4 regions of the Janthinobacterium sp. BJB301 genome follow, and region 1 is predicted to be linked to each of the others. Evidence: predicted binding sites of a transcription regulator. Region 1 holds the regulator's gene; each other region holds the start of a gene.
What was found. The regulator LexA, encoded in region 1, represses DNA repair genes until DNA is damaged. The targets are predictions, from matches to a motif close to ACTGTATNNNNATACAGT.

Region 1 (7,916 bases):
GCGATAGAAATCCTCCGCATGCATGAAGTCGGCGATGCGGTCATACGCGGCATTGTCGCGCAGCAGGCCACCGATAACGGATTGTTCTGCTTCGATCGAATGCGGCGGAATACGGAGGGAATCCAGTTGCGGATCAGAGGGGGCGTTCATGGCGCGAATTATACCCGCTTCGGCGTGCTGGCAAAAATAAAGGGCTGAAATTGAGCGAAAAAAAGGCCACAAAAAAGCCGGGCGAACCCGGCTTTTCATAGTGCGGCAACGCTTGCGGGCCAGGCCCGCAGACGATTACGCGTTCGCGTCTGGTACGACAGCGATAACAACTTCCACGACCACGTCGGTGTGCAGAGCAACCGAAACGTTGTGCTCGCCAACGATCTTCAGCGGGCCGGTAGGCATGCGGATTTGTGCTTTTTCAACAGCAAAACCTTGCTTGGTCAGCGCTTCAGCGATGTCGAAGTTGGTGACGGAACCGAACAGACGGCCATCAACACCAGCTTTTTGAGCAACTTGAACGGTCAGGCCGCTCAGTTTTTCGCCCTGGGCTTGCGATGCGGCCAGTTTGGCGGCAGCAGCTTTTTCCAGTTCGGCGCGCTTGACTTCGAATTCAGCCACAGCGGTTGCCGTAGCACGACGTGCCAGGCGTTGCGGGATCAGGAAGTTACGTGCGTAACCGTCTTTGACTTTGACGACTTCGCCGAGGTTACCGACGTTAACAACTTTTTCTAACAGAATGATTTGCATAGTTCTTCTCCAGGAATATCTGACCGATTAAGCGTGGTGCAGATCGGTGTATGGCAGCAGCGCGAGGAAGCGAGCGCGCTTGATTGCGGTGTCAACTTGGCGCTGGTAGTGCGCTTTGGTACCGGTCAGGCGTGCTGGCATGATCTTGCCGTTTTCTTGGACGAAGTCTTTCAGCGTGTCGACGTCTTTGTAGTCGACTTGCTCAACGTGAGCTGCGGTGAAGCGGCAGAACTTCTTGCGTTTGAACAACGGGTTTTGCTGTTTGCGTTTTTCTTTAAGCTTGAGCTTATTTTTGTCGAACTTTTTACCGAATGCCATGTCAGGCTCCTGTATCTAAAATGCGCTAGTCAGAATTGACTGCACTAAAATCAATGATGTGAAACACCAAACTCTTGCTGTTGCGGCTCTTCCTGGCCAGGAAACCCGTGAACTGATACACCCCGCTCAAGCTTGCCTGACTGAACCTGCCTGAAATTTCGCCAGCGGCTAGCGCGGCAACATCAAACTCGGTCAAACGGGCAATCCCTGCTTCCATCTGCTGCGAACTGTGTTGCAATACTGCATTCACAATCGGCAGCCCTGCCGGGGTATAGCGCAATATTTCGCGCTCGGCAATGATGGCGGTTACTTGTAGCTGGTTCAGCGCACGATCCTGGTCAAGAATTAAGCTGCTGCTGCGGCTGGAGCGGCTGCTGGTGCTTCGGTGCGGTGGCTTTTGGCCGCGTCTTCGCGTTGTACCGATTTCATCATCGGCGAAGGAGCTGTTTCAGCTTTCTTCATTTTAACGGTCAGGTGACGCAACACGGCATCATTGAATTTGAATGCTGTTTCCAACTCGACCAGGGTCTCGTTGTCGCACTCGATGTTCAGGCAGATGTAGTGTGCTTTAGGCAGCTTTTGGATCGAGTAAGCCATTTGACGGCGGCCCCAATCTTCCACGCGGTGAACCGAACCGCCGCGGGTGGTTACGCTGGCTTTGTAGCGTTCGATCATCGCGGGCACTTGCTCGCTTTGGTCCGGATGGACGATAAAGACTATTTCATAATGACGCATGCAAACTCCTTCAGGTCGGATTGATAATCGCCCACCCCGGCGTCAAGACGGGTGTGGGAAGGTCAGCCGAAGATTATAACCGCCTTTTGCAAACGTTTCAATCATTCCTTCCACCAGCGCCCGAAAAGCCCGCGCGCCACCGTGCTTTCCGCCCCTGGACAAGTATTTCTTGCGAAATTCGCCCAAAACACGGAAATCCCCTTGCATAGTGGGCGATACTGTACAAAAATACAGACTGTTCATATAGACAGCATTTTAGTATGCACCCACCGCTCATGATCAAGCTGACAGCACGACAAGAACAAATCCTGAACCTGATCAAGGACGCGATTGAAAACACGGGCTTTCCTCCCACCCGTGCCGAAATCGCCAATGAACTGGGTTTCAAATCGGCCAACGCGGCCGAAGAGCATTTGCAGGCCCTGGCCCGCAAGGGCGCGATCGAGATTTCTCCCGGCACCTCGCGCGGCATCCGCCTGATCGGCGCGGCCGCTGAAGCCCTGCCATCGAAAGTGCCGGCAGCGCTGCTGATGTCGCTGCCCCTGATCGGCCGGGTGGCGGCAGGCTCGCCCATTCTGGCACAGGAAAACCTGGAAGCGAGCTACAACGTGGACCCCGCCCTGTTTTCGGCCAAGCCCGACTTCCTGCTGAAGGTACGCGGCTGGTCCATGCGCGACGCCGGCATCATGGATGGCGATTTACTGGCCGTCAAGAAGGTCGATAGCGCCAAGAATGGCCAGATCGTTGTCGCCCGCATCGGCGACGAAGTCACCGTCAAGCGCTACAAGAAAACGGGTTCCGTCATCGAATTGCTGCCGGAAAACCCCGACTTCAAGGTCATCACCGTATCGCCGGAAGATGAATTCGCCCTGGAAGGTTTGGCGGTAGGCTTGATGCGCAGCTGGCATTGAACCACCGCATGTAAAAAGGGCCGCAACAGCATGACTGTTGCGGCCCTTTTTTATTGCCCAGGCGTTTTATGCGTCCAGGGCGCTACGGAAATCCTCGAGCAAGTCCGCCTCATCCTCGATACCGACGGAGACGCGGATCAGGGATTCGGCGATGCCCATGCTGGCGCGGCGCTCGGCGCCCATCTCGTAAAAGATCGTATGGGCGACGGGAATGACCAAGGTGCGCGTGTCGCCGAGATTGCTCGCTGGAATGGCAAGATTGAGACGATTGAGGAAATCGAAGCAATCGATGCCATCCTTCAGCTCAAAGCTGAACAGCGAGCCATAGCTGCGGAACAAATCCGTCGCCAGCGCGTGCTGCGGATGCGCGGCCAAGCCCGGGTAATGCACGGCCGCTACCCGCGGGTCGGCGGCCAGCATGGTGGCCAGCGCCAGGGCGTTCGAGCAGGTGCGGTCCATGCGCAAGGCCATGGTTTCCGCGCCGACGGCGATATGGTGCGCCGCTTCCGGCCCCAGGGATGCGCCGAAATCGCGCAAGGCCTTGGCGCGGATTTGCGCGATGCCCCACTGCGCCGGCGCCGCCTTCTTGTAATTGTCGAAAATATTCGGATACTGCGTCCAGTCGAACACGCCCGTGTCCGTCAAGCTGCCGCCCAGGGCATTGCCGTGGCCGCCGATGGATTTTGTCAGCGCATTGACCACCAGGCCCGCGCCCACGGCTTTCGGGCGGAACAGGTAGGGCGTCGTCATCGTATTGTCGACGATGTACAAAATGCCGCGTTCCTTGCACAACGCGCCGATCTTCGCCAGATCGGCGATCTGCGTGCGCGGATTGGCGATGGTTTCGACAAACACGATGCGCGTTTGCGGCGTGATGGCGGCGGCCACATTGGCCACGTCGGTGGCGTCGACGAACGACACGCCGATGCCCTGCCCCGTCACCGTTTGCCACAGGCTGTTGGTGTTGCCAAACAAAAAGGCCGACGACACGACATGGTCGCCCGCGCGCAAGAGCGCCTGCACAACGGCGCCGATGGCGCCCATGCCGGTGGCGAAGCACAGCGTGGCGACGCCGTCTTCCATCTTGTTGACCTTGTCTTCCAGCGCGGAGACGGTCGGATTGCCCTGGCGGCCGTAGCGGAAGCCGGGCTCCTTGCCCTGGAATACGGATGCGAGCTGGCGCGCATCGCCGTAGCCGAAGGCAACGGAAGTATGCACGGGCTTGTGCAGGGAACCGTGCTCGATGCCCTTGCGGCGGTCGTTATGCAGGATGGTGGTGGTAAAGCCGTAGTTTTTTTTATCGTTCATGATCGCGGAGCAAAAAAAGCCCGGCGCTAGCCGGGCAAGATAATTACGCTTCTGTTGTCGCCAGGTTCAGGTTCAGCTGGGAACGCGGCGTATCTTCGGGCGCTGCCGCCTTCGGATGGTGGCGCGCATATTCCAGGCGGTCCAGGTATTCCTGCGACACGTCGCCCGTCACGTACACGCCATCGAAGCACGACGCTTCGAAGTTGGTCAGGGCCGGGTTGACGTCGGCGATGGCCTGCTTGAGCGCGCCGATATCCTGGTACACCAGGTAGTCGGCCGTGATTTCGCGGCACACTTCTTCCGTCGTGCGGCCATAGGCGATCAGTTCGTCGCGCGTCGGCATGTCGATGCCGTACACGTTCGGGTAGATCACCGGCGGCGCAGCCGAGGCGAAGATGACTTTCGTCGCGCCTGCTTCGCGCGCCATCTGCACGATTTCACGGCTGGTGGTGCCGCGCACGATGGAATCGTCGACCAGCAGCACGACCTTGTCCTTGAATTCGGACGGGATCGCGTTGAGCTTCTGGCGCACGGATTTCTTGCGCGCCGCCTGGCCCGGCATGATGAAGGTACGGCCGATATAGCGGTTCTTGATGAAGCCTTCGCGGTACTCGATGTTCAGCGCCATGGCCAGCTGGATGGCGGCCGGACGCGAGGAATCGGGAATCGGCATGACCACGTCGATATGCACGCCTGGCAATTCGGCGCGGATCTTCTCGGCCAGGTACTCGCCCATTTTCAGGCGCGTGGCGTACACGGAGGCACCGTCGATGACGGAGTCGGGACGGGCCAGGTAGACGAATTCGAACACGCACGGGTTCAGGCTGGCATTGTCGGCGCATTGGGCGCTGTGCAATTGCTTGTCAGCATCGATGAAGACGGCTTCGCCGGGACCGATGTCGCGCACGAAGCGGAAGCCCATGCCTTCCAGGGCCACGGATTCGGAAGCGATTAGGTATTCCGGACCTTGCTCCGTTTCATTGATGCCCAGGCACAGCGGGCGGATGCCGTGCGGATCGCGGAAGGCCAGCAAGCCCACGCCGGCGATCTGCGCCACGGCGGCGTAACCACCCTTGACGCGGCGGTTCAGCACGGTAACGGCCTTGAAGATGGCTTCCGGGTCCAGGTTCAGGCCCGTCGTCGCTTCCTGGATTTCATGCGCCAGCACGTTGAGCAGCACTTCCGAATCGGAATCGGTATTGATGTGGCGGCGGTCGTTCTTGAACATTTCCAGCTTCAACTGTTCCCAGTTGGTCAGGTTGCCATTGTGCGCCAGGGTGATGCCGAACGGCGCATTCACATAGAACGGTTGTGCTTCCTCTTCGCTCGACGAACCGGCCGTCGGGTAGCGGCAATGGCCGATGCCCGTCGTGCCTTGCAGCGAACGCATGTTGCGCGTACGGAAGACGTCACGCACGAGGCCATTGGCTTTGTGCATGGAAAACATACTGCTGTGATTGGTCGCAATCCCTGCCGCGTCCTGACCGCGATGTTGCAGGAGCAACAATGCATCATAGAGCAATTGATTGACAGGTTGATGGGAAACGACGCCGACGATGCCACACATGGTGTGCTCCTAAACTGTGCTACTGATTTTAAAAAAAATTCAAAATTTCACATGCTGCGCGTAAGCGGCAGGCAGATAAGGCTTGATGGCGCGCGCGCCCTGCTCCGCGAGCGGGCTGAGCTGCGCGTTTTTCCAGAATGGCTGCTGCGGTATGGAAGTCATGCCACACAAGATGACGGCGGTCAGCACGATCACAAGGCCCCGCGCCACGCCAAACAGGCTGCCCAGGGTGCGGTCGGCCAGGCTCAGGCCCGTCACCTTGACGAGCGCGTCGACCGTCATGGACAGCAATCCCATCAAAATGCGTACGCCGATGAACAGCACCACGAAAGCCAGCAACAAACGGACGGCTTCGCCCGGCACGGCTTCCGGCAGGAATTTCGCCAGCGTGGCGCCATAGGCGTTGGCAATGACGAAAGCCACGATCCAACTGACCAATGACAGTATTTCCTTGACCAGGCCACGCATCATGCTGATCAGCACGGACGTCACCAGCACGAACAGCACCAGGTAATCGAAGATCGTCACGCGCGCTCAGCCTTGCAACATCACGCCGGTACCAGGCTGCCGCCCAGGCCCAGCTTTTGCAGCTTGGCGCGGGTCTTTTCGGCGTCTTCGCGGCTGCCGAACGGGCCCACGCGCACGCGGATGCGCTCGCCCGCCGGGCTGGAGACTTTCTGCGTGTACGACTTGATGCCCGCTTCGCGCAGCTTGTCCTGCAATTCATCGACCTTGTCCTGCGTCGCCAAGGCCGCCACCTGCACCACGAACTTGCCGCTGCCGGCGTCATGCGCCTTGTCTTGTACTTTCTCTTGCGGCTTGCCTTCCAGGATAGCCAGCGCGCGCGCGGCATCGTCGGCCGATTGCGCCGGCTTGGCAGGCTTAGTCTCGGGCTTGGCTTCCGGTTTTACTTCATGCTTGGGCTCGGGCTTGGGCTCGTGTTTCGGCTCAGGCTTGGGTTCGTGCTTCGCTTCCGGCTTCGGCTCCACCTTGACAGGCTTGGGCTCAGGCTTGGGCTCAGGTTTCGGTTCCACATAGGTCGGCTTGACCGTTGCAGGCTGGACGGCGGCCAGCACGGGTGCCGGTGCAGGCGTCGGCTTGGCCGCAGGCGGCAGCGGCGCATCGACGATTTCCTCGGACTGGTCCAGGCCATTCGCTGCGGCCTGGGCCGGAACGGCCGGCACGGGCGCCGGTGCAGGTGCGGCGGCCTTTTCCTTCGACGGAATGTCGATGGCGATATCGTTGAAGGGCGCCTTCGGCTCGGAATCGAGCAGCATCGGCAAGCCGACAGCTACGCCCAAGGCCAGGGCAATCGCCCCGACCAGGCGGCGGCGTGCGCGCTTCTTTTCAGGCAAGACCGGATCCGGCGCTTCCTTGCCGCCACGGCGCGATCCGCCGCCACCGGAGGTGTTGGCTGCGCGCTTGCGGGTCGGCGACTGTGCTTCGCCAGGGACATAAAAGCCGCTGTCTTCGCCAGAGGATTCTTGCTTGTTTTTAAACAGTTTCGAGAACAAGCCCATGCGTGATTTTCAGTCGAGTGCGTTTCAGTGAAGTGAGGATTTTCGGGCCTTCATCACGCCGGCAACGGTGAGGAAAGAACCAAAGACCACAATTCTATCATTCTCACCGGCCCGGCTCATTGCATTTGCAAAAGCTTGTGCCGGATCATCGAAAATAGACACAGTATGTTCGCTGCTGTCGGGCTTGTCTTCGAGCATGATCTGCACCTTGGCGGCCAGCTCGGAGGCCGTGGCCGCGCGCGGTGAAGGCAGGCCCGTCAGGCACCAGTGGTCGACGTGCTCGCTCATCGCGGCCAATACGCCATCGATATCCTTGTCCAGCATGGAGCCGAACACGGCATACGTGTACGGGTGGAAACCCATATTGCCCAGGTTCTGATTCAGCGCCGAGGCTGCATGGGGGTTGTGCGCCACGTCGAGGATCACGCTGGGGCGGCCAGGCAAGACCTGGAAGCGGCCTGGCAGCTCCACCGTCACGAGGCCCGTGCGCACTTCCTGCGCACCCACGGGCAGTTTCAGCTTCAGCACTTCCAGCGCGGCCAGCACGGCCGTCGCGTTGAGGATCTGGTTGGCGCCGCGCAAGCTTGGATACGCCAGCGAATTGCGGCGCTGCTCGCGCCCGCCATAGTTCCACTGCTGCTTGTCGCCCGAATAATTGAAATCGCGGCCCATCAGCCACAGGTCGGCGCCGATGGCTTCCGCATGGTCGATCAGCGACTGCGGCGGCACGGGGTCGCTGCAAATGGCCGCCTTGCCCGGACGGAAGATACCCGCCTTTTCAAAGCCGATCGCTTCGCGCGTGTCGCCCAGGTAATC
Region 2 (7,916 bases), 780 kb from region 1:
CGCGTCGTACACGGACTGGTCGCCGTGCGGATGCAATTTACCCAGCACGTCGCCGACCACGGCCGCCGATTTGCGGGGCTTCGCCGTGGAATTGAGTCCCAGCTCGTTCATCGCATACAGGATGCGGCGCTGCACGGGCTTCTGGCCATCGCACACGTCGGGCAGGGCGCGGCCCTTGACGACCGAGATGGCGTAATCGAGATAGGCGCGCTCGGCAAAGGTGGACAGGGTCAGCGCTTCGCCGTCGAATACCGGTTCATCCGGCTCGATCGGCTCAGGCTGGGCATCGTCAAATAAATTGGTTTGTGTGGACATGGCGCTTGTTTCGGTGTTAAGTGGTTGCGGTTGAATTCGTGGGGCTGATTATGACAGCCCGGGTTTGGAAAAAGACTTGCCATACGTCAGATACATGTAGCGCAAGGTCAGATACAGCACGGCCAGGGCCAGCTCGACACTGTTGTGCATCATCGGCATGGCGCGGATGGCCGGGGCATGGCCGGCCAGCACGAAGCTGGCGAGCGACGGCACCAGCACCACCGGCCAGATCGTCTTCCATTTGAAATCGGTGGGCGAAAACAGCAAGCCGGCGCACGACCAGGCATACAGCGCGGCGCCGACGAGGGCGGCCGGCAGCAGTTGCAAATACAGTTGCAGCAGCAAGCCCGCGCAACCGATCAGCCATGCCGCGCGCAGGCGGGGCAAGAGCGCCTCGGGGAAGCCGCAATCGCCATACAGGCCGGTGGCGCTGCGCAGGGCCAGCGCCGCCAGGCAGAATATCAATGGCATGGCCTCGCCGATGGCCAGCGCCGCAGGGCCTTTGCCGCTCATGAACATGGCGGCGAACAGCGACAGGCCGAGGCACAGGAGCAGCAGCATGCCATGCAGCAGTTGGCGGTTCATCGCGTACGCGAGCAGCGCCGACGCGCACAAGCCGGCCGCGGTAACGAGGCGCATGGTCTCGCTGCGTTCGGGCAGGAACAGCAGCAGCGCCAGCACGAGGTAGGGCACGATCCAGCCCAGTTGCCGCAAGCCGGGCCGCTGCCACAGCGTGGGCAGGCGTTCCTGCAGCGCTTCCTGCAGCGTATCGAATCGCGCGAACAGGGGCGCCGGCCAGCGCAAGGCATGCATGGCCAGCAGGGCAAAGGCGAGCGCCTGGAAGCCCAGCAGGCTGGCATAGGCGGCCGTGTCGCCGAGCTTGAAGCCGGCCGCATCGAGCACGCCAGCGAGCATGAAGTGCAGCACGAAACCCAGGCCGCCCGAGGCCAGCGCCGTCTGCTTGAAGTAGCGCTTGGCATGGACGGCCTGCTCCCATTGCTCGAACAGGTCCGTATCGAGCTTGTAAGCCAGCATTTCGCCGTGCTGCCAGCGTATCGCGTGCAGCAGTTCGCGCAGCTGCAGGTTGAATTTTTGATCGAACAGCTGGCGCGCGTAGGCCGATGGCGGCTGCTGCGACATGATGCAGTCCAGGCCGGGATAGCTGTCGCGGTTGTCGCTGAAATGGGCAAACGAGCGGTCGGCCCGGTAGCGCTGCACGGCGCCGCGCACCAGGTCCGCATGGCTGCGCGCCAGGTAGGAAAAATCGTGGTCCCAGCCCAGCTGCTCGAACAGGGCCTGGCGCAGCGGCAGCGTATAGCCGGCGCTGGCGCAATAGCGCAGCGCGCACAGGTCGAACTCCTCGCGCACGTCGAGATTCAGCATGGCGTCGTCCTGCAGGATGCGGGCCAGCACCTCGCCGGCATCCGCGTGCCGCGCCAGCGCCAGGCAGCCCTGCCACAGGTTGTCCGCTTCCTGCGCCGGATCGATGGCGACCACGCCCCATTGCTCTGGCGGCGGCGTCTGTTCCTGGGCTATGACGCCCCACAGTTCTGCGGGCGGCTCCTGCGCGGGTTCGTCGATGACGCCCCACAAGTCGGCCGGTTCCATCGGCGGCGCTGCTGGCGCTTCCGCTTCGGGTGTTTGCGGTTCCGGCAATTCCTCGGCAAACAGGTGCGCATGGCGCAGCGCGTATTCATACGCTTCGCGCAGTTCCTGGAAGGCGGCCGGATCGTCTTCGGGACGCGTCACCTTCAGACGCTTCGCATACGCGCGCTTGAGGGTGCGCTCGTCGCCCGTCGGCTCCGTGCCCAGGATTGCCCACAGGCTGCGCTGTCCGTTGTCCATGCCGCCGTCCATTTACAGGAAGCTCTCGCTCTCGACCTGGCGCAACACTTCGTCGAGCGCCTGGCGTGCCTTGCGGATGGTGTTCGGGTCCTGCGTTTCCAGCGCGGCCTGGAAGTTGGCCGTGTGCGCCGCCAGGTACTGGCGCACGTCGCCCAGAGACTGTTCGTACAGCCGGTCGGCGCGCGTGACCAGGGTGCGGTTTTCCATCTGCTCGCGCGGGTGGATCTTCAGGTCGGCCAGTTCCGCAAAGCGCTGCTCGATCTGTTCCGGCGTCATCACGCCCGCGTTGTCGCTGATGATCATCTTGTGCTTTTCCTGCGTGGCCAGCACTGTCACTTCCGCTTCCAGCACGCCGCTGACGTCGTAGGTGAAGCGCACGTCGATGCCGATTTCGCCCGCCTTTTTCGCGGGTATCGGGAAGCTGATCTTGCCGAGGAAGACATTGTCGGCCACCAGGCGCGACTCGCCCTGGAAGATAGCCACGTTGATTTCCTTCTGGTTGTCGTGGATGGTGGTGATGTTTTCCGTGCGCGAGACGGGCACCACGGAATTGCGCTCGATGATGGGCAGGTAATGCCCGCCTTCATACTGGTTCGCGCCGACCTGGCGCGAAATGGAAATGCCCAGCGAGTACGGCGCCACGTCCGTCATGACCACTTCGTCGAGCGCCGCGTCGCGCATCTTGAGTCCCGCTTGCACGGCGGCCCCCAGCGCCACGGCTTCGTCCGGATCCAGGTGGATGGCGGGGAAGCGGCCGAACATGCGCGAGACGAGTTTGCGCACCAGCGGCATGCGCGTGGCGCCGCCGGCCAGCACAACTTCATTCAATTCCGCGGCGCGGATGGTGGCGTCGCGCAGCGCCCGTTCCACGGGCAGGCGCAGGCGGGCTAGCAGGGGCTCGCACAATTGCGCCAGTTTGTCTTCGCTGATCTCCCAGCTGTATTCCTTGTCCTGGTAGCGCGTGGCCATGCGCACGGATGGCTGGTCCGACAGCAGGCGCTTGACGCGCTCTGCCTCATCGCGCAGCAGCTGCTGCTGGCGCGGGTCGAACAGGCGGCTGCCGGCCGCATCGCGCAAGCCGCTGCCTTCCAAAAAGGCGTCGACCAGCACGGTGACGAAGTCTTCGCCGCCCAGAAAATTGTCGCCGGCCGAGGCGCGCACTTCCATCACGCCTTCGAACAGTTCCAGGATCGACACGTCGAAGGTGCCACCGCCCAGGTCGAAGACGAGGAATTTGCTTTCCTGTTCCTTGTCGCGGATGCCGTAGGCCAGCGCGGCGGCCGTCGGTTCGTTCAGCAGGCGCTCCACGCGCAAGCCCGCCAGCTGGCCGGCGATGCGCGTGGCCTTGCGCTGCGCATCGCTGAAATACGCGGGCACGGTGATGATGGCTTCCTCGACCTTGTGCCCCAAGAAGGCTTCGGCATCTTCCTTCAGCGCGCGCAGCACCATCGACGACAGCTCTTCCGGACGGAATTGCTGCGTGCCGAGGGTGATCTTCTTTTCACTGCCCATGTAGCGCTTGAAGACGGCCGCCGTCAGTTGCGGGTGCGTCTGCAGGCGCTCGCGCGCGGCGCGGCCCACCAGCACGGTGCCGTCGTCGTCGATGCTGACGCACGACGGCGTCAGGTGTTCACCGAGCGCATTCGGGATGATGGAAGCCTTGCCATCGCGCCAGATGGCGACCAGGCTGTTGGTGGTGCCCAGGTCGATACCGATGATCATCAGATATCCGCCTCCGCCTCATTGCCGTGTTCTTCGATCCAGGCGCGGCGTCCGGCCGCTTCGCCTTTGCCCATCAACATATTGAAGCGGGAGGCCGAGGCCATGTGGTCGACTTCACCGAGCGTGACGGGCAGCAAACGGCGCGTGTCCGGGTTCATCGTCGTTTCCCACAGCTGCTCGGCATTCATCTCGCCCAGGCCCTTGAAGCGCGAGATCGACCAGGCGCCCTGTTTCACGCCTTCCTTGCGCAGCTTGTCCTCGATGGCAAGCAGTTCGCCGTCGTCGAGCGCATAGATTTTCTGCATCGGCTTCTTGCCGCGCGCCGGCGCATCCACGCGGTACAAAGGCGGACGGGCGATGCAGATGTGTCCCTTGTTGATCAGGGCCGGGAAGTGCTTGAAGAACAGCGTCAGCAGCAGTACCTGGATGTGCGAGCCGTCCACGTCCGCGTCGGACAGGATGCAGATCTTGCCGTAGCGCAGGCCGGACAGGTCGGGCGTATCGCCCACGCTGTGCGGATCGACGCCGATGGCGACGGCAATGTCGTGGATCTCGTTATTGGCGAACAGGCGGTCGCGGTCCGTTTCCCACGAGTTCAAGACCTTGCCGCGCAGGGGCAGGATCGCCTGGAATTCCTTGTCGCGCCCCATCTTGGCCGAACCGCCCGCCGAGTCGCCCTCGACGAGGAACAGTTCATTGCGCGCGATGTCCGACGATTCGCAGTCGGTCAGCTTGCCGGGAAGGACGGCCACGCCCGAGGATTTTTTCTTTTCCACTTTTTGCAGCGAGCGCTGACGCGACTGCGCCTGCTTGATCACAAGATCGGCCAGCTTCTTGCCGTAGTCGACGTGCTGGTTCAGCCACAGTTCCAGCGGCGGCTTGGTGAAGGTCGAGACGAGGCGCACGGCGTCGCGCGAGTTCAGGCGTTCCTTGATCTGGCCCTGGAATTGCGGGTCCAGCACCTTGGCCGACAGCACGAAGGAAGCGCGCGCGAACACGTCTTCGGGCAGCAGCTTCACGCCTTTCGGCAGCAGCGAGTGCATTTCGACGAAGTTCTTCACGGCGCCGAACAGGCCGTCGCGCAAGCCCGATTCGTGCGTGCCGCCATTCGAGGTGGGGATCAGGTTGACATACGATTCGCGCACGATGGTGCCTTCTTCCGTCCACGCCACCACCCAGGCCGCGCCTTCGCCCTCGGCAAAGCCTTCCGAGTCCGGGCCCGCATACTGCGCGCCTTCGAACAGGGGAATCAGGGTTTCGCCATTCGATACCTGCGCCAGCGTTTCGGTCAGGTAGCCGCGCAAGCCTTCCGCGTACTGCCAGGTCTGCGTGTCGCCCGTCTTCGCGTTGGTGAGCGTCACGGTGACGCCCGGCAGCAGCACGGCTTTCGAGCGCAGCAGGCGTTGCAGCTCCGTTTGCGAGATGTTGGGCGAATCAAAATATTTTGCGTCGGGCCAGGCCGTGACGCGCGTGCCCGACTTCTTGCCGTCGCGCGGGGCGGGGCGGGAATTCAAGGGCTCGATCACGTCGCCATTCGCAAACACCATGTGGTGCAAGCCGTTGCCGTCGCTTTCCTTGCGCCAGACGGTGATTTCCAGGCGCGTCGACAGCGCATTGGTGACGGACACGCCGACGCCGTGCAAGCCGCCCGAGAACGCGTAGGCGCCGCCCGAACCCTTGTCGAACTTGCCGCCCGCGTGCAGCCGTGTAAACACGATTTCCACCGTCGGCACGCCTTCCTCCGGGTGCAGGCCGACGGGAATGCCGCGGCCATTGTCTTCGACGGTAATGCTGCCATCCGTGTTTTGCGTGACGGCGATATGCGTGCAATGACCGCCCAGCGCCTCGTCGGAGGCATTGTCGATCACTTCCTGAATGATGTGCAGCGGATTTTCAGTGCGGGTGTACATCCCCGGGCGCTGCTTGACGGGTTCCAGTCCTTTCAGGACACGGATGGATGATTCGCTGTAGTCGGATGCTGGTTTTTTAGTGGCCATACGTGTTCAAGCTAAGTAAAGACAGTGGTTGGAACGCCAGGCCAGGGCACTGCGGGCGCAATGACAGCGGCGGCGATAACTGTATGAATATACAGTATATCCCGTCCAGCGTCACTGGGGGAGGGCAGTGCGGCAGGCTTGGCGTCCTTGTGCGGACGCTCGCGCATTCTATCTTGATCGGCGGGCAATAGCGCTACTCCAAGGCAACAACAGTGCGCCGCGCGCGTGGTTTTGCGCCAATTGTGCTGGATTTTATGCGGTAAAGCCGCCGTTTTTACATCTTGTTTACAGCTGCCTCCCCAGTCTTTACGAATTTTTTAGACCCTTTTGGCTAATCTGCTCACTATCAAAACAAACCTGAATGAGGGTGGGAATGGATCTCGTGTATCTCGGCTTGATTGCCGTGTTTTTCGTCGTGGCGGCCGGCTTTGCCGTCGCCTGCGACAAATTAGGGAGCGTCAAATGAACGCGTTTTATGTGCTGGGCGCCGTCGTCTCGGCTGGCCTGCTCGTGTATTTGCTGGTGGCGCTGCTGAAGGCGGAGGAACTGTGATGACGACGCAATCGATACTGTTACTGGTGGCTTTCCTCGCCGTGCTGCTGGCCGCCGGCTATCCGCTGGGCCTGTACATGGCCAGGGTGGCCGGCGATGGCCCCGTGCGCGGCCTGGGCTGGCTGCAAAAGCTGGAAAACCTGCTGTACCGCTGGTCCGGCCTTCCCGCCGACAAGGCCATGGGCTGGAAAAGCTATGCCATCGCCCTGATCGTCTTCAATACCGTGGGCGCCGTCTTCGTCTACGGCCTGCAGCGCCTGCAGGGCTTCTTGCCCTTGAATCCCCAGGGACTGGGCGCCGTCAGCCCCGATTCCTCGTTCAATACCACCGTCAGCTTCGTCGCCAATACCAACTGGCAGGGCTACGGCGGCGAACAGACCATGAGCTACCTGACCCAGATGCTGGGCCTTGCCTGCCAGAACTTCTTTTCGGCGGCCACCGGCATCGCCGTGATCTTCGCGCTGGTGCGCGGCTTCGCCTCGCGCTCGGGCAAGTCGATCGGCAATTTCTGGGTCGACCTGGTGCGCTCGACCCTGTACATCCTGCTGCCGCTGTCCCTGGCGCTGTCCGTCGTCTTCATGGGCGAAGGCATGATCCAGAATTTTTCCGCCTACAAGGAAGTGACCCTGCTCGACCACGTGGCGTATGAAACGCCGAAAGTGACGGCCGACGGCCAGCCCGTGCTGGATGCGGCCGGCAAGCCCGTGATGGAAGCGCAGGTGGCGACGACGCAGACGATCTCCATGGGCCCCGTCGCGTCGCAGGAGTCGATCAAGCTGCTGGGCACGAATGGCGGCGGCTTCTTCAACGCCAATTCCTCGCATCCGTATGAAAACCCCACCGTGCTGTCGAACTTCCTGCAGATGCTGGCCATCTTCATCATCCCCGCCGGCCTGTGCTTCACGTTCGGCCGCATGGTGGGCGACATGCGCCAGGGCTGGGCCGTGCTGGCCGCCATGACCCTGATCTTTGTCGTCATGACGGCTGGCGTGATGAGCGCCGAGCAGCAAGCCAATCCTGCCCTGCAAGCCCTGGGCGTGGACCAGCAGGCCAGCAGCCTGCAATCGGGCGGCAATATGGAAGGCAAGGAAACGCGCTTCGGCATCAGCTCCTCGACCCTGTTCGCGGCGGTGACGACGGCCGCATCGTGCGGCGCCGTCAATTCCATGCACGATTCCTACATGCCCCTGGGCGGCATGGTGCCGCTGCTGTTGATGCAGTTCGGCGAAGTGATTTTCGGCGGCGTGGGCACGGGCCTGTACGGCATGCTGATGTTCGCCATCCTGGCCGTCTTCATCGCCGGCCTGATGATAGGCCGCACGCCCGAATATCTGGGCAAGAAAATCCAGGCCTATGAAATGAAGATGGTGTCGCTGGCCATCCTGGTCACGCCAGCCCTGGTCTTGACGGGCACGGCGATCGCCGTGATGGTCGAACCGGGCACGGTTGGCGTGGCCAATCCGGGCGCGCATGGTTTTTCCGAAA
Region 3 (7,916 bases), on a different contig from region 1:
TGCTTTTCTGCATGTTATTTCTTGCAATACCACTCTGATTCACTCACAATCTGCTCCAAAGTAGTGCGCTGCGGCGCGCTGCCATTCCGGTGGCGAGTGTCCGTTGCGCCACCGCTCGTGATTGCCGCACGGCAGATGCCTGCTATATGATACGTAGCAGTAGGTCGGTTTCGTGGCGTCTGTGCATCGTTTTTCTTCAGATAGGAATCACGCAATGAAAAACCTCAAAATCGGCGTACGTCTCGGTGGCGGTTTTGCCGCCGTCCTGCTCCTGTTGACCAGCCTGACCGTGGTGGGCATCGTGCAGATGCAAAGCGCCAGCAAGGAAACCGATGCGCTCGTCAACGTCAAGGTGCGCAACGAGCGCCTGATCGGTGAATGGACCAAGGTCATCGAGGTCAATGCGGCGCGCACGGCGGCCGCCTGGAAAGTCAGCGATCCCGAACACCAGAAGCAGTTTGAACAGGAAATGGCGGTCTCGTCTGCACGCGCCACGGAAATCCAGAACGATATCGGCAAGAGCGAACTGAGCGCGGACGAGCAGGCGCTGTACCAGGAAGTACTGAGCACGCGCAAGGCCTACACGGAAGTGCGCAAGAATGTGTTCAAGGCCAAGAATGCGGGCGACCTGGAACTGGGCAAGCGCCTGTACGAAGGCGACATGGCCGTCAAGCGCGACGTCTACCTGGCGTCGCTGAAGAAGCTGGAATTGCTGGAAGCCAAACTGCTCGATGAAACGGCCGCGCAAATCCGTTCGCGCTACGAGAATGGCCGCATGCTGCTGATCTCGCTGGGCGTGGTGGCCATCTTGCTGGGCATCGCCTGCGCCTACTGGATCACGCGCTCGATCACGCGCCCCATCACGCGTGCCGTCGAAGTGGCGGAAGCCGTTTCCGCCGGCGACCTGACCAGCCATATTGTCGTGGAAAGCCGCGATGAGACAGGGCAATTGATGCATGCGCTGAAAAACATGAACGATAAACTGGTCAGTATCGTGGGCCAGGTGCGCGCGGGCACGGAATCCATCAGCACGGCGTCGAGCGAAATTGCCGCCGGCAACCTGGACTTGTCGTCACGCACGGAAGAGCAGGCCAGTTCGCTGGAAGAGACGGCGTCTTCCATGGAAGAGCTGACGTCCACCGTGAAACTCAATGCGGACAATGCGCGCAGCGCCAACCAGCTGGCCATCGACGCGTCGCAGATCGCCAGCAAGGGCGGCGTGGTGGTGTCGGAAGTGGTCAGCACCATGGGCTCGATCAACGATTCCTCGCGCAAGATTGTCGACATCATCAGCGTCATCGACGCCATCGCCTTCCAGACGAATATCCTGGCCCTGAATGCGGCCGTGGAAGCGGCCAGGGCCGGCGAGCAGGGCCGTGGGTTTGCTGTCGTGGCGTCCGAAGTGCGCAACCTGGCGCAGCGTTCCAGCGCGGCGGCCAAGGAAATCAAGGGCTTGATCGACGATTCCGTGCAAAAGGTCGAGGCCGGTTCGCAACTGGTGGACAAGGCGGGCCGTACCATGGACGAGATCGTGCAAAGCATCAGCCATGTGACGCAGATCATGAACCAGATCACCGACGCCAGTGATGAGCAGCGCGCCGGCATCGAACAAGTCAACCAGGCCATCGGCCAGATGGACCAGGTGACGCAGCAAAACGCGGCCTTGGTGGAAGAAGCGGCCGCGGCGGCCGAATCCATGCAGGAACAGGCGGCCAAGCTGGCTGACGTGGTGGGCCTGTTCAAGCTCGATGCAACGCAGCACTATGTTTCGGCCAGTGCTGGTCCGTCCGTGACAGCGTCTGCGCCAGCAAAATCTGCCATGCGACCCGTCATGCGGCCCGCCATCCAGCCTGCCAGGCACCGTGCGCCGGCGCCAACCGTAGCCGCGCCCGCGCCGGGCAAGTCGGCGCAAGCGGAAGCTGCGCGCGCACGCGTGTCGAAGGCGCCGGTGGCGTCGGGCGCCGACGAATGGGAAGAGTTTTAAGCGCAGATTCCCCTTGGCATGGCGTGGGCGCTACAATCGCGGCTTGAAGACAGCCGCGAACGCGCTCCGCCATGACTACCCGCCGTACCTCCAGCCCGATTTCCAGCGCTATCTCCAGCCCTGCCGCTGCCTCGTCCTCCCTGGCGGAACCGGCCAAACGGGCGCGCTGCCCAGCCTGCCTGCGCGCCGCATCCAGCTGCATCTGCCGCTGGATCGCCCCCGTTTCCCACGCGGTGGACGTGCTGATCCTGCAGCATCCGCTGGAAATCCACAATGCCAAGGGCAGCGCCCGCTTGCTGCACCTGAGCTTGCCCAACAGCCGCATGTTGACGGGCGAGCAGTTTGCTCCCGATACGCTCGCTGAATTGCTGGACGGCAAGCACAACGTGCTGCTGTATCCGGAGACGCCCGGCGACCGCTCGCTGGGCATCGCGCCGCCGCCAGCGCTCGACCCTGCCATCTTGCTTGATCCGGCCCGATTCTCGGCCCGGTTGCGGCTGGTGGTGCTGGACGCTACTTGGCGCAAGAGCCGCAAGATGCTGTATCTGAATCCCCTGTTGCAACAGCTGCCGCGCCTGCCCCTGCGCGATACGCCCGCATCCCATTACCTGATCCGCAAGGCGCACGCGCCAGACCAGCTATCGACCCTGGAGGCGACGTGTTATGCCCTCATGCAGTTGGAGCAGGACGCGGAGCGCTTCGTTCCCCTGATCGCGGCATTTGACGGTTTTGTCGCGCAGCAGTTGAGTTATGTCATGCCGCATGGCGAAAAAGCGTGAAACAGCATTACGCCAGCCCTTGATCTTGTCCGCACAGCGGCATAGTATACTGTACGTATATACAGTTGATGGGGCCGTTCATGAAAGCAATCATTCCAGAGCACGATGACAGCTTCGCCGGGCAAGCCATGTTGCCGCCGCAATCGCTGAAAGCCCGGAAGGGGCGCGGGGCAGTCTCGAACCTGCAAGGGCGCTACGAGGTGCACGCGCGCGCCGGTTTCGATGACGGCTGGAGCGTGGGCGGCCTGGATGAGGAGGCTGGAGAGGCGGCGGCGCCGGGCTGGAAGACGCAGGTCAGCGACGAGCAGGCGCGCACCATCCTCACGCGCAATGCTTCGCCCGATTTGCCGTTCAATGTCTCGCTGAATCCATACCGGGGCTGCGAACATGGCTGCATCTATTGCTTTGCCCGCCCCACGCACAGTTATCTGGGGCTATCGCCGGGCCTGGACTTCGAAAGCCGCATCTACGCCAAGGTGAACGCCCCCGAACTCTTGCGGCGCGAACTGGCCAAGCCATCCTATGTGACCGAACCGATCGCCGTGGGCGTCAACACGGATGCGTATCAGCCGTGCGAACGCGAACGGCAGCTGACGCGGCGCGTGCTGGAAGTGCTGCACGAATGCGACCACCCCGTGGCGCTGATCACGAAATCGTCGCTGATCGAGCGTGATATCGACATTCTGGCTCCCATGGCGGCCCGGCGCCTGGCCGCCGTGGCCGTCACTGTCACCACGCTCGACCCGGCCATCGCGCGCACCTTGGAGCCGCGCGCGGCCGCCCCGGCGCGGCGCTTGCGCACGATCCGCACCCTGACGGAGGCGGGCATCCCCGTGGGCGTGAGCATTGCGCCCATCATCCCGTTCGTGACGGAACCGGAAATCGAGCAGTTGCTCGAAGCCGTGCGCGACGCGGGCGCCATCCACGCCCATTATGTGGTGCTGCGTCTGCCGTGGGAAGTGAGCCCCCTGTTCCAGCAATGGCTGGAAGCACACTTCCCCGAACGGGCCCAGCGCGTGATGAACCGGGTGCGCGAAATGCGTGGCGGCAAGGATTACGACAGCGCGTTCGGCGCGCGCATGCGGGGGGAAGGCGTATGGGCCGACCTCATCCGCCAACGCTTTGAAAAAGCCGTGCACCGGCTGGGCTTGCATGGCAAGGGCGGCCGCTTCAAGCAGCTCGATTGCACGCAGTTCCGCCGCCCGCTGGTGGTGCCGCCGCTGGGCGCGAAAGTAAAAAATGGCAATGCGGGGCAGCTGGATTTGTTTTAAGTTAAGTCATTGTCACGGCCGAGAATGCTGGGGCGCGCTCACAAGCTGAAAGGCGGGCGACGCTGACCTGCGGCCGGGGGAAGGTCGCCGGGAGTGGCGCGCCATCGTCCGGGAACCCGGAGACAGGGTCTTGCCCGGGCACCGCAGGGTGCCGCGGTGCTGCCGTGCGGTGCTATGTTGGGGCGCTATCCTGCCGCGTTATCCTGTGTCTGTGTCTGTGTCTGTGTCTGCATCTGTGCCAGATGTTGCTCGATGGCAAAGACATGGGGGTCGCTCTTGCCCAGTTCGCGCAGGGCGCTGGCCAGGTGCAGCAGGTATTCGCTGTTCGGGCCGCTGGGGCCGTTTGAACGGGCGATCTGGCGCGCGATGTCCAGTTCCGGAGCGGCACCGAGGAAGGCGGCGTTTTCCTCGTTGGCGATGTACACCAGGCCTTCAACCTTGCTGCCATCGTCGAAGATGATGTCGGTGGCTAAACGCAGGTAGCCGTTCTTTTCGCGGTGGTCGAGGTGGGCGAAGACTTCGGGCGTGATCAGGTAAGCCATGCCGTCGCACACGGCGCCTGCCTGCGGCACGATGGTGGCGACCCGGCCTGGCGCCATCGGCGTGCCCCGGTGGTCGTGCGAACCTTGCCAGAAGCGCCGCGTCCAGCCGGCGATGCTGGCCGGGCGGCGCTCGATGTAGGGGAAATCGGCCTTGTAGATCAGCGAGCCATAGCCGAACAGCCAGACCTGTGCGTGGCCGTCGAATTTGTTCATGCGCTGGTTGATGGCGATGGTGGCGGCGTCGATGGACGACAGCTCGTTCAGGGCAGCTTGGGTCATGGTGCGGGCGGTATGGAGTGATGTGCCATTATAAAGGGGCGGCGGCCGAACCGTCCGCAGGCAAGGCCACACGTGCTGCGCCGCCGTTCGCCCCCACGTTCCATTCGTGCGTCTCGACGAACTGGAACAGGAAGGCCATGAAGCTTTCGGCCGCCGGCGACAGCGACCGTCCCGTCTTCGTGTAGACGAAGAAGCGCCGCGTCAGTTCCGGCTCGTGCAGGGCGCGCATGTGCAAATTATATAGTTTGACCATCGGTTCCGCGTACGGCAGGCAGACCGTGATGCCGAGGTTGGCGCTGACCATGGCCAGCGCCGTCGTCATGAAGGTCACTTCGTTATAGGGATTGAGCGACAGCTCGCGAAACGCGCCGTGCATGTCGCGCAGCAGGCGTTCCGTAAATTGTCCCTGCAGCGAAATGAACGGGTAGTCGCCCACGTCGGCCCAGGTGACCCTTTCCTTTTGCCGCAGCGGGTGCTGTTCGGGAAAGACCAGCACGAAGGGCATTTCGAACAGCACTTGCGCGGCGATTTCCGCCGTCGGATCGCGCTCGGGGCCGATGCCGAAATCGACTTCGCCGCTGAAGACGCGCGCCGAGACATTCTCCACGGGGCAGTCGACCAGGCGCAGCTGCACGTCCGGGTGCGCCTGTCGGTAGGCGGCGATCACTTCCGGCAGTAGGGTGCACGCCATCATCTGCGGCGCGGCAATGCGCACCAGGCCTGTCTTCAGGGCCTTGCGCTGGGCGATGCCAGCCATGGCGCCATCGAGGTCTTCGATCATCTTTTCAAACAGCGGATACAGTTCGCGGCCGATTTCGGACAGCTGCGTCTTGCGCGTGCTGCGCTCGACCACGCGCACGCCCAGCACGCTTTCCAGTTCCTTGATCAAGCCGCTCAAGGCGGACTGCGTCACGTGCAGGTATTCGGCGGCCAGGGTAAAACTGCCGGTCTTGGCCAGTGCCACGAAGGCGCGCATCTGCCGCAGGCTGGGACTCATAAGATAATCCGATAAATCAATGGTTAAAAATTGTTTGTATGATAGCTGGAACTCGATTCTAATGGTGAAAAGCTGAAAAACAGGCCAGCCATTGCGCCCAGGGCGCCATCCATTGGAGACAAGCACATGAAGATCAAGCAAATCCACCACGTCGCCTACCGCTGCATCGACGCGAAGAAGACCGTCGAGTGGTACGTCAAGCATTTGAACATGAATTTCGTCCTCGCCATCGCCGAAGACCTGGTGCCGTCGACCAAGGCGCCGGACCCGTACATGCACGTCTTCCTCGACGCGGGCCAGGGCAATGTGCTGGCCTTCTTCGAGCTGCCGACGCAGCCGCCGATGGACCGCGACCGCAATACCCCGGCCTGGGTGCAGCATCTGGCGCTGGAAGTGGGCAGCATGGAAGAGCTGCTGGCCGCCAAGGAGCGCCTGGTAGCCGGCGGCATCGAGGTGCTCGGTCCCGTCAACCACGCCATCTTCCAGTCGATCTATTTCTTCGACCCCAACGGCCACCGCCTGGAACTGGCGGCCAACGTGGGCACGCCCGAGATGATGGCCAAACTGGACGCCGTCAAATGGGAAATGCTGGAAGAATGGTCGCAGACGCGCCGCGCGCCAAAACACGCCGCCTGGATGCACGCGCCGGCGCAAGCCTGAGCGCAGTAGCTTGAATACGGCAGACCGACACTCTCTGACATACATCGAACAAGGAACACCATGAAACTCGCAACCCTGAAAAACGGCAGCCGCGACGGCGCCCTGATCCTCGTCAGCCGCGACTTGCGCCAGTACCAGCGAGTGGCCGCCATCGCGCCCACCCTGCAGGCGGCGCTCGACAACTGGGACGCCGTCGCGCCCAAGCTCGAACTTGCCTACGCGGACCTGAATGCAGGCAAGGCGCCGGACGCCCAGCCCTTTGACGCGGCGCTGTGCCACTCGCCGCTGCCGCGCGCCTACCAGTGGGCCGACGGTTCCGCCTATATCAACCACGTGGAGCTGGTGCGCAAGGCGCGCAACGCGGAGGTGCCGGCTTCGTTCTACACGGACCCGCTGATGTACCAGGGCGGCTCCGACAGCTTTATCGGTCCGCGCGACCCGATCTTCGCGCTGTCCGAAGAGTGGGGCATCGACCTGGAAGCGGAAGTGGCGGTGATTACGGGCGACGTGGCCATGGGCGCCGGCGTGGACGACGCGGCGAAGGCGATCCGCCTGGTGATGCTGGTCAACGACGTCTCGCTGCGCAACCTGATTCCGGGCGAACTGGCCAAGGGTTTCGGTTTCTTCCAGTCGAAGGCGGCCAGCGCGTTTTCGCCCGTCGCCGTCACGCCCGATGAACTGGGTGCCGACTGGGCGGACAGCAAGCTGCACCTGCCGTTGCTGGTTGACCTGAACGACAAACCGTTCGGCAAGCCGAATGCGGGCGAAGACATGACATTCAACTTTGCCCAACTGGTGGCGCATGCGGCGAAGACGCGCGAACTGGGCGCCGGCAGCATCATCGGTTCCGGCACCGTGTCGAACAAGCAGGGCAACCTGTTTGGCTCCAGCATCGGGAACGGCGGCGTGGGCTATTGCTGCCTGGCCGAAGTGCGCATGTATGAAACCATCGAACACGGCGCGCCGAAGACGGCGTACCTGAAGTTCGGCGACACGGTGCGCATCGAGATGCGCGACGCGGCCGGTGCCAGCATCTTCGGCAGCATCGAGCAGACCGTGGCCCCGTACGCCGGCCGCGCCTGAGGGGAGGGCGCCCCATGAAGCTGTACACCTATTTCCGCAGTTCGGCCGCCTATCGGGTGCGCATCGCCCTCAATTTGAAGGGCATCGCCTACGACACCATCCCCGTGCATCTGCTGCAGGACGGCGGCCAGCAACTGCTGCCCGCCTACCGCGCCGTCAACCCGTCGGCGCTGGTGCCGGCCCTCGACGACGACGGCGCCATCCTGACGCAGTCGCTGGCGATGCTGGAATATCTGGACGAGACGCGGCCAGCCGTGCCGCTGCTGCCGGCCGACGCGTTGGGACGCGCCAGGGTGCGCGCGCTGGCGCTGGCCATCGCCT
Region 4 (7,916 bases), on a different contig from region 1:
GCCCAGCGCCACGATCACTTGCGGTTTCACGCTGGCCAATTCCTGTTCCAGCCAGCCATGGCAGGCGAGGATCTCGCGCTGCGCTGGCGTCTTGTGCAGGCGGCGCTTGCCACGAGGTTCCCACTTGAAATGCTTGACGGCATTGGTCAGGTAAATACTGTCGCGTGCCATGCCCGCTTCCTGCAGCGCCTGGTCCAGCAGCGCGCCGGCCGGGCCCACGAACGGCAAGCCTGCCAGGTCTTCCTGGTCGCCCGGCTGCTCACCCACCAGCATGATGCGCGCCTGAGAAGGCCCCGTGCCGGGCACGGCTTGCGTGGCGTGCTGCCACAGCGCGCAGCGGCGGCATTGGTCCAGGGTGGTGGGCAGGTCGCGCGGGGGCTGGGCGCGCTCGGCGGAGACCGGGATCATGGTCGCGCCGCTGCGCTGGCCCACGCTGGCCGTCTGGCCCGTGCGCCGTTCGCCGTTGGCGGCGCCGCTGAGCATGGCGGGCACGATGGCGCCTTCCGGCAAATTCTTCCAGAAACGCGAGGGGATATGGCTGCGCAGCAGGCCGGCATTGACGCGCGCGGGATTGAAGATGCTGCGGTAGTAGGTCAGCCACAGGGCTTCGCCCGCATCGTCGATATCGGCCGCGCCGCGCAGCAGGGCCGGTCCCGCGTGCAAGGTCGTGCCATCCCACAGCATGCTGGCGGTCGGCGTGGCGATCATCCAGCTGTTGGCTCCCATGCGGCGGGCGAAGTGGCGCGCCACCTGCGGCAGCACCTCGTGCGTGGGCTCGAACCAGGCCACGAAGCGTGGTGCGCCCTCACTTTCCGCCCGCTCGAGGAAACGCACATACGCATGCATGTCGTGCTCTTCGCGGCGCACGGCCTTGGCCATGGCATGCAGGCGCGCACCGTCCGCGTCGGCGGGAGAAAGTACATCGTGCTGGTCCAGTTGCCAGCGCCAGAGCACCTGGTACAGGAATGCCCAGCGGTCATGCACGTTGAAACAGGCGGCGCTTTCCAGCAATTCCACCAGGGAACGGGGCAGGCGCAGCAGTGGCGCGCTGGTATCCGTCGCATCTGGCGTCGAGGAAAACAGGTCGCCATCACCGGGCTGTGACTGCCAGGCAACGTCGGCAGGCGGCACGCCGCGCGCGATCAGTTCGCGCGCGGCCGCGCGCCACTCGTCGAACGATTGCGCCAGCCGCACCACCGTACTCATGCGGCCTGCAGCTCCGGCCATAAATTCATCTGCTGCGGCGCTTCCGCCATGGCGCGGCGCAGGTGTTCCGAGGCAGTGGTGTCGCGCGCGGGAAAGTAGTCGGCCGTGATGATGAAGGGAGCGATTTTCTTCATGCTGCAGCGCAGGCGCGACAGGTCGGCGTAGCGCACTTGCCGCAACTGGCGCAGGTCGACGATGCGCTGCGCGTTGCGCAGGCCGATGCCGGGCACGCGGGCAATCATGTGCTGCGCCGCGCGGTTCAAGTCCAGCGGAAAATGTTCGCGGTGCGCCAGGGCCCACGCCAGTTTCGGATCGATGTCGAGCGCCAGGTTGCCGCCCGTGGCGGGCAGCAGTTCGCTGGCCTGGAAACCATAGCTGCGCAGTAAGAAATCGGCCTGGTACAGCCGGTGTTCGCGCAGCATGGGCGGCGGCGCCAGCGGCACGCTTTTCGGGCTGTCGGGGATGGGGCTGAAGGCCGAGTAATACACGCGCTTGAGTTTGTAGCTGCCATACAAGGTCTCAGCCGTGGAGAGGATTTGCTGGTCGTCGCTGGCGTCGGCGCCGACGATCATCTGCGTGCTTTGCCCGGCCGGCGCGAAACGCGGCGCGCGCGGTTCTTCCGCTTTCTCATCGAGCTTGCGGCGGATGGCGCCCATGGCCAGCTTAATCGTATGCACGCTTTTTTCTGGCGCCAGCTTTTGCACGCTGTCCTGCGTCGGCAGTTCGATATTGACGCTGAGCCGGTCGGCATAGCGGCCCGCCTGTGCGATCAGGGCGGGATCGGCGTCCGGAATGGTTTTCAGGTGGATATAGCCGCGGAACTGGTGCACCTCGCGCAACTCGCGCGCCACCTGCACCAGCTGCTCCATCGTATAGTCGGCCGACTGGATGATGCCGGAACTGAGGAACAGGCCGTCGATATAGTTGCGCAGGTAAAAGTCGGCCGTCAGCTTGACCACCTCGGCCACCGTAAACCGCGCGCGCGGCACATTCGAGCTGCGGCGGTTGACGCAGTACTGGCAATCGTACAGGCAGTAATTCGTCAGCAGTACTTTCAGCAGCGAAACGCAGCGCCCGTCCGGCGTATAGCTGTGGCAAATGCCCATGCCCGTGGTGGCGCCAAAGCCGTCCTTGCCGATGGAATCGCGCTTGGGCGCGCCGCTGCTGGCGCAGGACGCGTCGTACTTGGCCGCATCGGCCAGGATTTCCAGCTTGTCCGTCAATTCCATGGCTCACCTCGATATACTGTGTTTATATACAGTATATCAGGAATGTGCAGCGACATTGCCTGCAAAGGGCCGTGTCTTTTGAATATGGAAGAATGGCCTGAAAACGGTAAGGACATTACGTATAAGCAATGAAATATAGTGCTAACATGTCAATGTTAGCTGGCGTTTCATTCTTTGAGACGCTTAGCCAAAAATACCTCCGATTCACTCTCATGTTCAGCCTATTCCAGAAAAAACTCGTTTTAGTATTCCTCGTCCTCTTCTTCCAGAGTCCGTTTGCACAAAGCTATACCATGCCCACCATCACCGTTACCGCCGAGCGGGAACGGCAGGCCTATGAAGACTGCGTTGCCATGAGCGGTGTATTTTGCCGCTGGCCCGGCGACATGTTCGACCTCTACAACCGTCCCTCGCGCGGTGCCGGCACGCCAGGCCCCGCCAATACCGATGCCGCGTCATCGAATGCCAATACGAATATCAATCGCTGCGGTGCCATGACGGCGCATCCGGTGGTCATTGCCACCGGCGAGAAGATCAAGCCTGAGGTGGATTTCCAGTCCTTGGGCCTGTACGGCCTGGGGCTGAAGCGAACCTATCGCAGCAAGCATGCGGTCGGCACCCTGTTCGGACCGCAGTGGCTGTCCAACGTGGATGTGCCCAGGTTGAAGGAACCGAATTGCGGCAATACGGGAACGGGGCGATGCATACCCCGTTCCGTGACGGTGACCGATCCCACCGGCAGCACCACCAATTATCAATTCGTCGGAGAGAACGAGTTCCCCTCGCCTCAGGATCCGCGCGCAAAATCTTATTTGTACTTATCCGGAAAGTCCGCGCGCAGCGGCGAAATGGTGTATGCCCCAGGCGCCGGTTGGACCTTGTGGGCCAACGGCAATACCTATACCTACAATAAAGTGGGGGCAATTGTCTCCATCGTGGAAGGGGCCGGCGCGCAACTCAATTTCCAGTACGGCGCCAATCCCAACCAGCTTGCCAGTGTCAGCAACAGCAGCGGCCAGCTGATCCAGTTCACCTGGGGCGGCAATGGCAAGGTGAGCCGCGTGCGTGATCCGGCGGGCAATGACTGGAACTATGAATACCATGCCAGCGGCATGCTCGCCAAGGTCACGGCGCCAGCCAGCCAGGAGGTACGCGAGTATCACTACGAGATGGCCAATCCCGTTTTGTTGACGGGGATCAGCATCAATGGGCAGCGCCATGGCCGCTATGCGTATTTCGCCGATGGCCGGGTCAGCGAAAGCGGCCTCGAGGGTGGAGAGGAGCGCGAGACGTTCGTCTATGGCGTCAATCAAACGACGGTGACCGATGCGCGTCAACAAGCGACCACCCACAAGTTTGCCCTGATCGGTGGCGAGCTGAAGCCGACATCGGTTTCCCGCGCCGGCACGGCGACGTGCGCCGCGGCGGCCGCCAGCACCGCGTATGACGCCAACGGCTACGTCGACTATACGCTGGACTGGAATGGCAACAAGACGGACTACAGCTATGACGCCGGCGGCCGCCTGCTGAGCCAGACGACGGCGGCAGGCACGGGCGCGGCGCAGACGGTCGTGCATAGCTGGAATGGGAATGAAATTGAGAAGACCGAATACCGCAATGCGGGCAACGTAGCCTACTTGCGCGTCAGCTATACCTACTACCATGCGTGGGCCCCGTCGGGAAAGCTCGAGAGCGAAACCTGGGATGATCTGAAGACCGGCAAGCAAAAGAAATTCGTGCACACGTACACGTTTTATCCGAACAGCACCATGTCGAGCTGGACAGTATCGCGCAGCCTGCCTGGTGGTGCCGCAGTCACGCGCTATGACTACGATACGCGCGGCAACCTGACTGGCATGACGAATCCGCTGGGCCACCAGCAAGCGTGGGCAGGCCATGACGGCATGGGGCGCCCATCGAGCTATACCGACAGCAATGGTGTCGCCAGTACCTATGCTTACGATGACATGGGCCGCCTGCTGGCAACGACGCTCAATGGCAGCCAGACGACGCATCTTGCCTATCATGCGGGCGACTTGGTGCGTTCCATCAGTTATCCGGACGGCAGCATGACGCAGTATCAATACACTGCCGGCGGCCGGGTCGAATACGTCGGCAATGCACTGGGGGAATTCACGCATATTGCGGTGAATGTTCCCGACAACAGCGTGCGTGTGAGTTCCGCCCTGCATCACGCGGAGGTGAGTGCTGGCGTGCCAGTCCCGGTTGCTGCCGGTGAGTTGAGCGCCACGATGGAAACGGATACCCTGGGCCGTCCGTACAGCGAGCTTGGTAACAATGGTCAGCGTCTCGACAAACGATACGATCACAATGGCAATCTCGTGAGCGTTACCGATGCGGCTGGCCGCTCAACCTCATATGCGTATGACGCCGCGAATCGTCTCGTCAAGATGACCGCGGCCGATGGCGGGGTAACCGTAAGGGCTTATGATGCCGAAGGCAGGCTGGCATCGGTGACTGATCCGCGCCCCTTGCAAACGCGTTATACCTATAATGGTTTTGGGCAGGTGACCAGCATCGTCAGTCCAGATACGGGTACCGCCACATATGGCTATGACCCGGCGGGCCGGCTGGAAAGTGAAACACGTTCCGATGGCAGAGTTACCCGCTACACCCTGGATAGTCTGGATCGTCAAATATCACGCAGTAATAGTGGTGAAACCGAGAAATTTACCTATGACGAGGGACGGTTTGGCAAGGGGCGCCTGACTGGTTTCACGGATCTGACGGGGTACACCAGCTACGCCTACAACGCATCTGGGCAGCTCACTGTACAAGTCAATAATATATACGGCACCAGCTATACGACTGTCTGGGACTATAGTGCCGCTGGTCGCCTGGAGGGCATCCATTACCCATCGGGCACGCGTACCTTTTATTCGTACGATGCTTATGGCCGCGTGAGTGAACTGTTGACGAATGCGACCGGTGTGTGGACGAAACTCGTTGATTCAGTCCTGTATCAGCCGGTCAGCGGCCAGCCTTATGCATGGCGCTACGGGAATAATTTACCACGCAGAGTGACGCTGGATGCGGATGGCCGCATTACGCGCATTTCCGGCAATGTGGAAAACGTGGAATATCGCCATAACAGTACGAATCAGATCATTGCCATGATCGATTCGGGCAATGAGCATATGAATCAGGGAATTGACTATGATGCTGCTGACCGCGTAGGACTGGTGACGCGCCGGATCGACTATCAGAGTTTCTCCTGGGACCAGGCTGGCAATCGTACAGGCCAGGCCAGGAAAGGCAGCAATTATAGTTTCGTGCTCGATAGCGGCAGCAACCGGCTCGCATCATGGAGCGGCAATGGCGAGTTTCGTAACTTCAGCTACAACCCCGTGGGCACGCTGGCCAGCGAATCGCGCCATGATGGCAGCCGTTCCTATACCTACGATGGATTCAACCGCATGCGTGGCGTGATCGTCAATGGCCGTTATGTCGGAGACTATCGCACCAATGCGCTGAACCAGCGCGTGCAAAAAGATGGAGCCGGTGGCATCACGCAAGCCATTTATGGTCCAGGCGGTGAATTGCTGGCAGAAGTGGGAGCGCAAACCAGTCATTATTTCTGGTTCAACGGCGAGCTGATTGGCTTGGCGCGTGCCAACCAGGTTTACTTTAGTCATAACGATCACCTGGGTCGTCCCGAAGTCATGAGCAATGCCAGTGGTGCCGTTGTATGGCGCGCCGCTAATGCCGCATTTGACCGCGCCGTCATCGTCGACACGATTGGCGGCCTGAATATCGGCTTCCCGGGCCAGTACTACGATGCCGAATCGGGCCTGTGGTACAACTGGCACCGCTACTATGATGCATCGCTGGGAAGGTATTTGCAGAGCGATCCGATCGGGTTGGCTGGGGGGACGAATACTTATGCTTATGTGGGAGGCAATCCATTGAGGTATGCCGATCCTCTCGGCCTGGAGAAGCTGATACTGATCCGTCCTCACCGTGACCCGATGATATATGTTGCCGCCTTGACATATGCTAATCCGCCCAATGCCTTGGTCGTCATCTCGCATGGCACACCAACGAGCGTGAGCATGATGAATGCGAAGGATCTGGCCGCTTACATCAAGAAAAATACCAACTGGAAACCAGGCCAGCCGATCATATTAAATGCCTGCAAGACTGGATGGGGAGAAAACCCGATCGCCGAGCAGTTATCCACTGAACTGGGTGACAATACCGTCGTCGCACCGACTGAATCTATCTGGAATCTGGGGCCTTTCGACGTCGGCCCGTTTGGTCCAATGAACGAGAATCGCAATGACCCAGGATATAACCAGATGGATATCAGCAAGCCCGGTACGTGGCGATGTTTCGGTAGCTGTGCTGTAGGAGGTTGAGACGATGAAGCTGGAAATAAAGGTAGGCATAGCAGTCGCTTTACTAGTCCTTTTTTCGTATTGGGTCATGCAGGAGCGGCGTACGACCGGTGAGGAACCAGTCGTTACGCCGCTCGAGCAGCGGGCGATCGCTGGGGATGGAAAGGCCATTGCCGAACTGCGCCAGGAATATTTGAAAAAAGGCGAAGTATCCACAGCGAATTACTGGCTGTATGCGGGAGCCCTGCGCGGGAATGCCGCATTGGTGGAGGAATATGCGCAACGGTTTGCGGCGATGCCGGAAGACAGGCAGGCGGCGCAAATACAAGGCATCAAGACCAGTTCCGCCTCGCCCGCGCAAAAAAAGGCCTTGCTTGAGAGGCTGGGCAGGAATTGATCGCTTCATCTGAGCGGTGAAATTACTCGGCTGGGTGCTGTCACGCTTCATCGGCGTACCGCAGCCGGCCTGTCCTCTCCCGGCGCCGGCTGCATTTTCCTCTTTTGCCGATTTGCCATTGCTTGACCCACGCGATGGCAGAACGCTATATATAAGTGTATATTACGGTCCTTGTCACCGTTCACTTACAAGGATACGATCATGCGCCTCACCTCCCTCGCCCGTCTGCTTGGCACCGCTCTTCTCGCTACTGCCGCCAGCTCCGCCTTTGCCGGCGAAGTGGTGGTGTCGGCCGCGGCCAGCCTGACGAATGCGTTCAAGGATGCGGCGCAAAGCTATGAGGCGCAGTATCCGGGCAGCAAGGTGTCCCTGAACTTCGCCGCCTCGGGCGTGCTGCTGCAACAGATCGTCAAGGGCGCGCCCGTCGATGTGTTTGCTTCGGCCGACCAGGAGACCATGGATGCGGCGCAAAAGCAGGGCCTCGTCTTGCCGGCCGACCGCATGGATTTCGTCGGCAACAGCCTGGTGCTGATCGTGCCGCACGATAGCAAGCTGGGCATCAAGAGCCTGGGCGACCTGGCGCACAAGGGCGTGACCCGCGTGGCCATCGCCAATCCGGCCAGCGTGCCCGTCGGCCGCTATTCCGAAGGCGCGCTGAAGAAGGCCAAGCTGTGGGATGCCGTGCAGACCAAGGCCATCGGCACGCAGAACGTGCGCCAGTCGCTC

Region 2: a site for LexA is predicted at 5,958-5,975, ahead of CSQ91_RS17305 (DNA topoisomerase IV subunit B). Genes of this name have one in related genera too.
Region 3: a site for LexA is predicted at 2,812-2,829, ahead of CSQ91_RS12520 (PA0069 family radical SAM protein). Genes of this name have one in related genera too.
Region 4: a site for LexA is predicted at 2,451-2,468, ahead of CSQ91_RS22365 (putative DNA modification/repair radical SAM protein). Genes of this name have one in related genera too.

What each region holds. Positions count from the first base shown of each region.
Region 1 is NZ_PDZJ01000002.1:102,595-110,510, forward strand. Features, by position in the region: gene CSQ91_RS13790 (replicative DNA helicase) at 1-150, opposite strand, end outside; gene rplI (50S ribosomal protein L9) at 286-741, opposite strand; gene rpsR (30S ribosomal protein S18) at 769-1,059, opposite strand; gene priB (primosomal replication protein N) at 1,085-1,384, opposite strand; gene rpsF (30S ribosomal protein S6) at 1,405-1,794, opposite strand; gene lexA (transcriptional repressor LexA) at 2,070-2,705, shown strand; gene CSQ91_RS13820 (cystathionine gamma-synthase family protein) at 2,772-4,013, opposite strand; gene purF (amidophosphoribosyltransferase) at 4,057-5,580, opposite strand; gene CSQ91_RS13830 (CvpA family protein) at 5,620-6,108, opposite strand; gene CSQ91_RS13835 (SPOR domain-containing protein) at 6,129-7,100, opposite strand; gene folC (bifunctional tetrahydrofolate synthase/dihydrofolate synthase) at 7,125-7,916, opposite strand, start outside.
Region 2 is NZ_PDZJ01000002.1:882,373-890,288, reverse strand. Features, by position in the region: gene parC (DNA topoisomerase IV subunit A) at 1-315, opposite strand, end outside; gene CSQ91_RS17315 (J domain-containing protein) at 364-2,160, opposite strand; gene CSQ91_RS17310 (molecular chaperone HscC) at 2,173-3,882, opposite strand; gene CSQ91_RS17305 (DNA topoisomerase IV subunit B) at 3,882-5,879, opposite strand; gene kdpF (K(+)-transporting ATPase subunit F) at 6,342-6,431, shown strand; gene kdpA (potassium-transporting ATPase subunit KdpA) at 6,431-7,916, shown strand, end outside.
Region 3 is NZ_PDZJ01000001.1:2,815,252-2,823,167, reverse strand. Features, by position in the region: gene CSQ91_RS12530 (methyl-accepting chemotaxis protein) at 215-1,984, shown strand; gene CSQ91_RS12525 (tRNA-uridine aminocarboxypropyltransferase) at 2,056-2,763, shown strand; gene CSQ91_RS12520 (PA0069 family radical SAM protein) at 2,892-4,034, shown strand; gene CSQ91_RS12515 (gamma-glutamylcyclotransferase) at 4,220-4,855, opposite strand; gene CSQ91_RS12510 (LysR family transcriptional regulator) at 4,884-5,852, opposite strand; gene CSQ91_RS12505 (VOC family protein) at 5,979-6,512, shown strand; gene CSQ91_RS12500 (fumarylacetoacetate hydrolase family protein) at 6,573-7,595, shown strand; gene maiA (maleylacetoacetate isomerase) at 7,610-7,916, shown strand, end outside.
Region 4 is NZ_PDZJ01000004.1:69,522-77,437, reverse strand. Features, by position in the region: gene CSQ91_RS22370 (UdgX family uracil-DNA binding protein) at 1-1,227, opposite strand, end outside; gene CSQ91_RS22365 (putative DNA modification/repair radical SAM protein) at 1,203-2,435, opposite strand; gene CSQ91_RS22360 (RHS repeat-associated core domain-containing protein) at 2,648-6,814, shown strand; gene CSQ91_RS22355 (hypothetical protein) at 6,819-7,190, shown strand; gene modA (molybdate ABC transporter substrate-binding protein) at 7,392-7,916, shown strand, end outside.